DNA from 3 places in the Sphingobium yanoikuyae genome. Region 1 is predicted to be linked to each of the others. Evidence: predicted binding sites of a transcription regulator. Region 1 holds the regulator's gene; each other region holds the start of a gene.

Region 1 (3,261 bases):
CAGCGACCGATGAGCCTGATGCCGGTCGCGGACGCGCAGGCGCGGCTCCTTGCCCTTGCCAATCCGTTGCCGGCCGAACATGTGCCCGTCGCCGCCTGTGCCGGTCGCTGGCTCGCCACCGACATCAGCGCACTCCGCGACCAGCCCTGGGCCGATCTTTCCGCGATGGACGGCTATGCCGTGCGCGCATCCGAAGGCGCCGGGCCGTGGCAGCTGGTCGCCACCAGCAGCGCGGGCGACGCCGATATCCCGGCCCTGCAACCGGGCCAGGCCTGCCGCATCTTCACCGGCGCGCCCTTGCCGGCCGGCGCCGATGCGATCCTGATCCAGGAAAATGCCACGCGCGATGGCGACAAACTGACCGCGCATGACGGCATATTGACGTCCGGCAGGCATGTCCGCCCGCTCGGCTCGGATTTCCGCGTCGACACGCTGCTGGTCAGCGCCGGCAGCCGCCTCACGCCGGGCCAGATCGCGCTTGCGGTCCTTGGCGGCCATGGCAGCCTGCCCGTCGGCGCCAGGCCCCGCATCGCCCTGCTCTCGACCGGCAATGAACTTGTCCCCCCCGGCGCGCCGACGCCGCCGGGCTATCTCCCCTCGTCCAACGCGCCGATGCTCGCCGCCCTGCTCGCCGCCCTGCCCTGCGACGTGATCGACCTTGGCATCGTGCCCGATGATCTCGCCGCCATGACGCAGGCGCTGGAACAGGCGGCACAGGCCGACATCATCGTCTCGACCGGCGGCGCCTCGGTCGGCGACCATGACTATGTCCGCCTCGCCTTTGCGGCCGCCGGCGGCACGCTCGATTTCTACAAGATCGCGATGCGGCCGGGCAAACCGCTAATGGCCGGGCGCCTGGGGAACGCCACCTTCCTCGGCCTGCCGGGCAATCCGGTCTCCGCTTTCGTCACCGGCACCCTCTTCCTCTGCCCGCTGGTCCGCCATCTCGCCGGATCGCGCGCGCCGCTGCCGCCGGTCGTGCAGGCCCGCCTTGCCGCCCCACTCGGCGCGACGGCGGAACGCGACGATTATCTGCGCGCCTATCGCGGCGCCGACGGCATCGTCTCGGTCACGTCGCAGGACAGCGCCGCCACCGCCGCCATGGCGCTGGCCGACTGCCTGATCCGCCGCCCGGCCGGTTCAGCCCCCGCCATTGCCGGCGACATGGTCGACATCATCCCCCTGACCGCCTGACTATCTGACTGCCTGACCGGCAAAAGCGGCGCATGGCTTAACGCGCTTGACTTGCCCCTTTCCGTTTCCTATGCGTTCTTCATTCGTTCCATGGAGGACCGCCGATGTTGACGCCCAAGCAGCAGGAATTGCTGAGCTTCATTCAGACCCGGCTGGAAGAAGGCGGCGTGTCCCCTTCGTTCGAGGAGATGAAGGACGCGCTCGACCTGCGCTCCAAGTCCGGCATCCACCGGCTGATCAATGCGCTGGAGGAACGGGGCTTCATCCGTCGCCTGCCCAATCGCGCCCGCGCGCTCGAAGTGCTCAAGCTGCCCGATGCGATGCACCGCGCGCCCGCGCCGGCCATTCCGACGCCCAAGATATCGGCGCCCGCCGTGCTGCTGCCGACCGCCGCCAATGACGTGATCGAAATCCCGCTGCACGGCCGCATCGCCGCCGGCGTGCCGATCGAGGCGATGGAAAGCCACACCATGCTCTCCGTCCCCGCCGCCTTGCTCGGCTCGGGCGATCATTATGCGCTCGAAGTGTCGGGGGACTCGATGATGGAGGCCGGCATTCTCGACGGCGACTTCGCGCTGATCCAGCGCACCGATGTCGCGCGCGAGGGCCAGATCGTCGTCGCCCTGATCGACGACGCCGAAGCGACGCTCAAATATTTCCGCCGCGAAGGATCGCGCGTCCGGCTCGATCCCGCCAATGCCGCCTATGAACCGCAGATCTATGATCCGCGCCAGGTCCGCATCCAGGGCAAGCTCGCCGGCCTGCTACGCCGCTACAACTGACCGGCTGTTCGGGGCCGGCGGCGCACGATCCACGGATGCGCGTCGCCGGGCCGATGGACGGTGTGAACTTTGCCGCCTTCAAGGCCAATCGACAGGCCGCCGGTGCGCGACAGCAGCCGGCGGTCGATCTTCATCCAGCGCGGCCGGCACCAAAAGGGCAGGCCCCGGTCGCTGATGACGATATCCGCCGCCGCGCAATCTCGCTCCAGCACCGGCCGGTCCACCAGCATCGCATTGCGCGTCACCAGCAAATGCCAGTCGCGCCCGCCCCGTGGCAATGTCACCGCGCACAGATCGGTCGAACAGCGCGCCTGCTTCATCGTCGCGATCGCCTCCAGCGTCCCGTCATAGCCCGCGCTCTCGCTCAGCACATCGCGGACATAGTCGCCCGCCCCCTCGCGCAGCAGCGCCATCGTCCCCGCCGGTGTCCGCACCGCGACATGCCGCCCATCGCCGGTCACCACGATATCGGGCGGCGCCAGCAGCGTGATGCCGATCAGGCCGACCGCCACCGGCCCAAGCCCTAGCCAACGCCAGCGACTGCGCCAGAGCAGGCACCAGAGACCACCCGCCACGATGATCGCGAACAACCCGCCCGGCACCGCCGGCGCCAGCATCACCGCCATCGGGCTGGCCGCCACGCCATGCGCCACCGCCAGCAACAGCGCGATCGCCTTGCCGGTCAGCCACCAGAAGGGCGTACCCAGCCCGACGAGGTCGAAGCCCAGCGCCACCGCCTCCAGCGGCATGATGACGAAGGTGGTGAGCGGGATCGCGACGAGGTTAGCTACCGCGCCCAGCAAACCTGCCTTGTGAAAATGGTAAAGCGCGATCGGCGCCAGCACCAGTTCGATGGCGAACCCCGTCAACAGCATCGCCGCCACCGTTCGCCCGGCCTTGCGCAACCAAGGCTCGTCCCGCGCCATCGCGAACCCCTTGAACCGCCGATGCTCGCCCAGCGCCACCAGCGCGACCACGGCGGCAAAGCTCATCTGGAAACTCGGCCCGATCAGCGCCTCGGGCCAGAAGACCAGCACCACCAGCGCCCCGGTCGCGACCAGCCGCAGGGTGATCGCCTCGCGCCCCAGCGCCAGCCCGCCCAGCACCAGCAGCGCCGCGATGCAGGATCGCACCGTCGGCACCTCCGCGCCCGTCAGCAGCGTATAGCCGATCCCTGCCAGCGCGCCGCCGGCCGCCGCGATCAACATCAGCGGCCAGTCCAGCGCCGCGCGCGGGATCAGCGCCAGCAGGCGCAGCAGCAGGAATATCACCGCCCCGATCAGCG
Region 2 (3,261 bases), 1.6 Mb from region 1:
TTAGGGATTTGCAGTCCGTTCGAATTGTCCACTTCGCTCAGCTAGCTGCAATTCGGTGCCTAACCATGCGTCCCGGCCACCACCTCACTGGATCGTACCTCCAGCCGCAAGGACATCGAGGCAATCGGCGATTGCAAGCCAGCGCATGACGCCGGCTTCGTCACCCTTGATGGCGAGATCTTTCACGCGTCCAGCGATGAACTCCGCCGCCCCAGCGCCATATTGACGATCCACGGCCAGCGCTTCGGCCCAGCGTTCCATCTCCCGCGTCACAGGAACGACGGAGTTTCGACCACTACCGACTTCTTCTTCACCCATAATTCGCTGGTGCGCGTCATCTCGATCAACGCATCGGGAAAGCAGCGGTCCTGAAATGACACGGCGTCATCAAATGAGCCGTGAAGCCACCGCTCATAATCATCTGGCATGAGAAGCACCGGCATGCGATCATGCACAGGCCGGATGGCTTCGTTGCAATCGGTCATTACGCCCGAATAGACAGGCCCCCATTCATCGCTCACGCGCCATAGCCCCGCCCATGCAAAGATCGGCTGTCCCTTCACATTGAACCAGGTCCGGGTCTTAGCGCCCTTTTGACCCTCCGCTTCGGCAAAGGCCGTCAGCGGGATGAGGCAGCGCCATTGCGGCTTGGCCGCCAGGCCTTTCCACATCGGCTTGGCGAGATCGGCAATATTGTTGACAGGCTTGGGCTTTGCCGTCGGGGCCATGCCCTTGAGGCGCAACGGGAAGCCCCAGGTCATCGACTGCATGATGCGCTGCCCGGCTTCCTCCCGGATCACGAGGCCCGGCGTGCCGGGATAGACCTCGTCACCGGCATTGGACATGACCGGGTTGGCGACGCCGAAATGGGCGGCCACCTCGGCAGCGCTCAGACGCTCGGTGTAGAGATTGCAGATGGCTGACCTCCTGTTCGAACGAAGCGGCTGGAGCAGTTGGCGATTCCAGCTTCATCCTATCATGGCGCGAAAGACGGGAAAGCCGCCTGTCTGGCAGGATAGCCGGCAAATTTCTCGCCCCGACTACAGCAAAAGCGCCTGCGCCTGCGTTCCGGGCGGCGGCGCCTTGCTGCGCCAGCTATCCTCGGTTTGCTGCACCTCCATCCGTTCTGCCGCAAAGGGCGAACGGAACTGGAACCGGATCACATCCTGGATGCCGCCATGCAGCCAGGCGTCATAGTCATGGGGATCAAGCAGCACCGGCATCCGGTCGTTGGTCGGCGGAATCGCGGCATTGGCCTCCATCGTCATGCCGGCATAGACCGGCCCCTCGCTCAGCAGGTTTCGGCAGAATCCGGCCCAGGCAATGATCGGCTGGCGCTTCACCGAAAACCAGGTCCTGGTCTTGGCACCGGGCACGCCATCGGGATTGGCAAAATGGGTGAGCACGATGAGGCAGCGATAGCGCGGATCGACCACCATCTCCTCCCACATTGGGTTGGTGAGATCAGCGACCAAGCCGATCCGCCCCGCTTCTTCGCCGCGCGCGCGCATATCCTTGGTCAGGCGCGGAAAACCCCATGTCATGGACCGCAACAGGCGCCGGCCGCCTTTCTCGAAGACGACCAGCCCCGGCAGCCCTTCCACCGTCTCCTCAGGTACCGCGACCGACGGCAAGGGATCGACCCCGAAGTGCGCCGCGATCTCGGCGATGCTCGCCCGCGCGCAATGCAGCCGTGACATGATGGGACCTCCTTGCCGGGACTCGAAGCCATCTCCTTAACATGGAACATATGAAGAACGAAATGCCATTGACTCTGGCGCAGGATTGGAGCGAACAAATGGGGAATATATTTTCGAGTCCCTGCCTCCATGTCCAAAACCGCCATCCTCGACGAGCTGCGTGCGCGTATCGCGCAGGTGGAAGCCGTGGGCGGTCGGCATCCGGTGCTGCCCTTCGGCATCGACGCCATTGACGATCATCTGCCGGGCGGCGGCATAGCGACCGGCGCGCTCCATGAGGTCGCCGGCAGTCCGGACCTTTCCGACGATGCAGCCGCGACCATTTTCCTGGCCGGCATTCTCGCGCGGTCGCAGGGCCAGATCATCTGGTGCCTCCACTGGCGCGACCTGTTCTCGCCGGCCCTGCATCTCGCCGGACTCCACCCCGATCGGGTCATCTTCGTGGAAGCGGGCAATGACACCAACGTCCTCATCGCGATGGAGGAATGTTTGCGTCACCCCGGCCTTGGCGGTGTCGTCGGGGAACTGCGGAAAATGTCGCTCACCGCCTCGCGCCGGCTGCAACTGGCCGCCGAACAGTCTGGCGTATTGGCCATGGTCTTTCGCCGCGCCATGCTGCCCGAAAGCTATGCAGAGGGCAGCGCCGCCTTGACCCGCTGGCGGGTGCGCGCCGTGCCCAGCCAGGCGCTCGGCTATCCTGGTCTCGCGCGTCCGCGCTGGTCGCTGGCGCTTGAGCGCGCGCGCGGCACCGAACCCCAAATCTGGACCGTAGAGGGAAGCGATGAGACGGGTTGTCTCGCTGTTCCTGCCGCGCTGGTCGACGGATCGTATCCGTCGCAAAGCCGGCAGGCCGCCTGAAGGCGGCGCACCGCCCCTCGTCACCGCCCATGCCGACCATGGCCGCCGCCTGATCGCGGCCGTGGACGAGGAGGCGCGCCGGCTTGGCATAGCCGTCGGCATGACGGTAACGCGCGCCCGGTCGCTGGCGCCGGACCTGGACGTCGTGGATGCCGATCCCGAGGGAGATCTTGAGGGCCTGCGCCGGCTCGCTCTGTGGGCAGGAAAGCGCTATTCTCCGATCGTCGCGCCCGATCCATCTGATGGCCTGTGGATCGATATTACCGGCTGCGCCCATCTTTTCGAGGGTGAAGTGCCACTCCTCAAGGACATGATGCGCCGGGTCAGTGGCTCGGGCCTCGCCTGCCAGGTCGCGGTCGCCGACACGCCCGGTTGCGCCCATGCGGTGGCACGGTTTGTGCCATCAGGACGGCCGAACATCATCGAGCCCGGGGCCACGCGCGCCGCGCTCTCGATCATGCCGGTGTCGGCGCTGCGCATCGAGCCGGGCGTCGTGAGCGAACTGCGCCGCATGGGGTTCGAGCGCATCGAGCAGCTGATCGCCGCGCCGCGTGCGCCCCTCGCCAAGCGGTTCGGCCGGCAGCTCTACAAACGGCTCGACCAGGCCCTGGGCCAGGTGCCCGAACCCATCGATCCGATCTACCGCGCCAGCTTGCCGCGCGTGCGGCGCAGCCTGCTCGAACCGATCGGTACCGCCGATGCC
Region 3 (3,261 bases), 1.7 Mb from region 1:
GGCGTGCCGGCGAACCGCGTGCGCGAGATGCGGCAACAAATTCTGCCGATCAGCGACTATACCGCGCTGCGCGTGTCCGACACGGGCCTCGGCATCCCGCCCGACATCTTGTCCAAGATCTTCGAACCCTTCTTCACCACCAAGGAACTGGGCAAGGGCACCGGTCTTGGCCTCTCCACCGTCTACGGCATCGTAAAGCAGTCGGGCGGCTATATCTTCGCCGAATCCGAACTGGGCCGGGGCGCCAGCTTCGTCATCTATCTGCCGGTCTATGCCGGCGGCGACATCGAGCAGGCCAAGCCCAAGACGCCGATCAAGCGCAGCGAAACCTGGGGCACCGGCACGGTGCTGCTGGTCGAGGATGAGGATATGGTCCGTGCCGTGGCCGAACGCGCCCTCACCCGGCAGGGCTACAAGGTGCTGACTGCCAGCGACGGCGAACAGGGGCTGGAAGTGCTGGGCGGCGGCGAGAAGATCGACCTGCTGATCTCCGACGTGGTGATGCCCAATATGGATGGGCCGGCGATGGTGGCGCAGGCGCGACGCAGTTTCCCCGACCTCCCCGTGCTGTTCATGTCCGGCTATGCCGAGGAGCAACTGCGCAAGTCGATCGACATCGCCAATGTCGCCTTCCTGCCCAAGCCCTTTTCCGTCAACCAGTTGGCCGAAGCGGCGCGCGACGCGCTGGCGATGCGACCGGCGGTGGAATGAACTTGCCCGCCGGCAAACGATTATGCTGGGCATCGCCTGCCCCTTTGGCTAGCGATGGGAAGCAAGAACAAGGGACAAGGGCGCATGGCTGACGGCAAGTCCATCCTCATCGTCGAGGATGAAGCGATGATCGGCATGATGCTGGAAGATTATCTCGACGCGCTCGGCTATCGCCTCCACGCGACCGCCGCGTCGGTGGACGAGGCGTGCGCCCTGGCGCGCGAGGGCGGGTTCGACGCCGCCCTGCTCGACTGCAATCTCCAGGGTGAAAAAAGCTGGCCGGTCGCCGACATATTGGCGCAGCAGTCGATTCCCTTCCTGTTCGCCACCGGCGGCATGGCGGATGATCTGCCGCAGGGCCATGCCGATCGGCCGACGCTGGCCAAGCCCTTCACCATCGGCGCCGTGGAGCGCGCGCTGGAGAAGATTCTCGCCGACTGAATAGGCAGGATAGGAAATTTCCGTTCCCCTCTTGTTCCGCAGGAACAAACGGGATACATCATTGGCAGGCGCCGAGTGACTCGACGCGATCCGCTTGACAGGGGATAGGCCGATGACCGCTATGCTCTCACTCATCGATTCCAAGAAGACAGGCACAATGGACAGACAGAAAGCATTGGAGGCGGCGCTCGCCCAGATTGATCGCGCCTTCGGCAAGGGCAGCGCGATGAAGCTCGGCAGCCGTGAGAAGATCGAGATTGAATCGATCTCGACCGGCTCGCTCGGCCTCGACATCGCGCTCGGCATCGGCGGCCTGCCCAAGGGCCGCATCATCGAGATTTACGGTCCCGAAAGCTCGGGCAAGACCACGCTGACGCTGCATGCGATCGCCGAAGCCCAGAAGGCCGGCGGCACCGCCGCCTTCGTCGACGCGGAACATGCGCTCGACCCCATCTATGCCAAGAAGCTGGGCGTCGACATTGACGAACTGATCGTGTCGCAGCCCGACACCGGCGAACAGGCGCTGGAAATCGTCGACACGCTGGTCCGCTCCAACGCCATCGACATCCTCGTCGTCGACTCGGTCGCCGCGCTGGTGCCGCGTGCCGAGATCGAGGGCGAGATGGGCGACAGCCATGTCGGCCTGCAGGCGCGCCTCATGAGCCAGGCGCTGCGCAAGCTGACCGGGTCGATCGCCCGCTCCAAGTGCATGGTGATCTTCATCAACCAGGTGCGCATGAAGATCGGCGTGATGTACGGCAATCCGGAAACCACCACCGGCGGCAACGCGCTCAAATTCTACGCCTCGGTCCGTCTCGACATCCGTCGCACCGGCCAGATCAAGGATCGCGACGATATCGTCGGCAACGCGACCCGCGTGAAGGTGGTGAAGAACAAGGTCGCCCCGCCCTTCAAGCAGGTCGAATTCGACATCATGTATGGCGAGGGCATTTCCAAGATCGGCGAAATGCTCGACATCGGCGTCAAGGCCGGGCTGGTCGAGAAGTCGGGCTCCTGGTTCTCCTATGACTCGGTCCGCATTGGTCAGGGTCGCGAAAACGCCAAGACCTTCCTCAAGGAAAATCCCGAAATGGCAGACCGCCTGGAAAAGGCGATCCGCGGCAAGACCGAGGAAGTCGCCGAAGGGATGATGGCCGGACCCGAAGCGGGGGATGACGACTAAGCAGGACGACCGCGCCCGACCGGATCAACCGGGCGCCTGATCCTGCCTTTCGTCCACCTCTGGCTTCACGCTCTGAAAAGGCCCGTTGCGCGATGGCGCGGCGGGCCTTTTACCTGCCGGGCGCGCGACAGGGCTGTCGCCATGCAGGCACAACGGAGGGGAAGAGGGAAAAGACCGCTATTCGTGCGGCCGCAGGGCGCGGTTGAGCGAATCCAGCACCTCGGCGATCGGTTCGGTCACGGTGACGCTGCGGCCTTCGCCAAAGCGGATGCGGGTGCCGTCGGTCACGGATGAGACGAAGGTCACCTGGGTAGGGTTGACCGCGGTTTCGGTGCGATCGACGCCGACGAACATGACGAGCATGATCTTCTCTCCCATTTTCGGCCCGTGCCGGACCCATTGGGTGCAAGACTAGCTGCTTTTTGCGCCGTTACCAGAGGCTTTGTGCGGTTCAACCTGCCTGGATCGCCTGCAGGAACCGGCTCGCCCGATCGTCCAACCGATGCGCGACCGTTGCCAGTTGCCCCGCCGCAACGCCGATGTCATGGGCGCCTGCTGCCGCCGCGCTTGCATTATCGCTGATCTGGCGCGCACTCTGGCGGATATGGTCGCTCGACGATCCGGCTTCCGACAGGCTCGCGGCGATCGACCGGCTGAAGGCACCATGGCGCGCCACCGCCGAGAAGACCGATGCCGACACCTCGTTCGCGGTCGCCATCGCCGCGTCCATGTGCAGATGCCCCTGCGCCACCGTCTCCACCGCCAGCCGGACATGGCCGATGCGCTGGCCGATCTCGGCCGCCGCCTCACGCGTCTGGCTCGCCAATGTCTTCACCTCGCGCGCCACCACGGCAAAGCCCTGCCCGGCCTCACCGGCCCGTGCCGCCTCGATGCTGGCATTGAGCGCCAACATGCTGGTCGCCCGC

What was found. Region 1 encodes LexA, which represses DNA repair genes until DNA is damaged. Its sites were predicted from a motif close to GTTCCNCNCTTGTTCT; they were not measured.
Region 2: the regulator LexA is predicted to act here: its motif matches at 1,792-1,807, upstream of HH800_RS18680 (ImuA family protein).
Region 3: the regulator LexA is predicted to act here: its motif matches at 1,175-1,190, upstream of recA (recombinase RecA).

The regions. Positions count from the first base shown of each region.
Region 1 covers NZ_CP053021.1:2,273,039-2,276,299, forward strand. Annotated here, with positions in the region: gene moaC (cyclic pyranopterin monophosphate synthase MoaC) at 1-13, shown strand, start outside; gene glp (gephyrin-like molybdotransferase Glp) at 10-1,194, shown strand; gene lexA (transcriptional repressor LexA) at 1,299-1,976, shown strand; gene HH800_RS11240 (ComEC/Rec2 family competence protein) at 1,967-3,261, opposite strand, start outside.
Region 2 covers NZ_CP053021.1:3,885,299-3,888,559, forward strand. Annotated here, with positions in the region: gene HH800_RS18665 (DUF6961 family protein) at 85-261, opposite strand; gene HH800_RS18670 (SOS response-associated peptidase) at 270-917, opposite strand; gene HH800_RS18675 (SOS response-associated peptidase family protein) at 1,041-1,700, opposite strand; gene HH800_RS18680 (ImuA family protein) at 1,830-2,558, shown strand; gene HH800_RS18685 (DUF6504 family protein) at 2,482-3,261, shown strand, end outside.
Region 3 covers NZ_CP053021.1:3,950,814-3,954,074, forward strand. Annotated here, with positions in the region: gene HH800_RS18980 (ATP-binding protein) at 1-711, shown strand, start outside; gene HH800_RS18985 (response regulator) at 796-1,152, shown strand; gene recA (recombinase RecA) at 1,265-2,335, shown strand; gene HH800_RS18995 (hypothetical protein) at 2,513-2,698, opposite strand; gene HH800_RS29505 (methyl-accepting chemotaxis protein) at 2,787-3,261, opposite strand, start outside.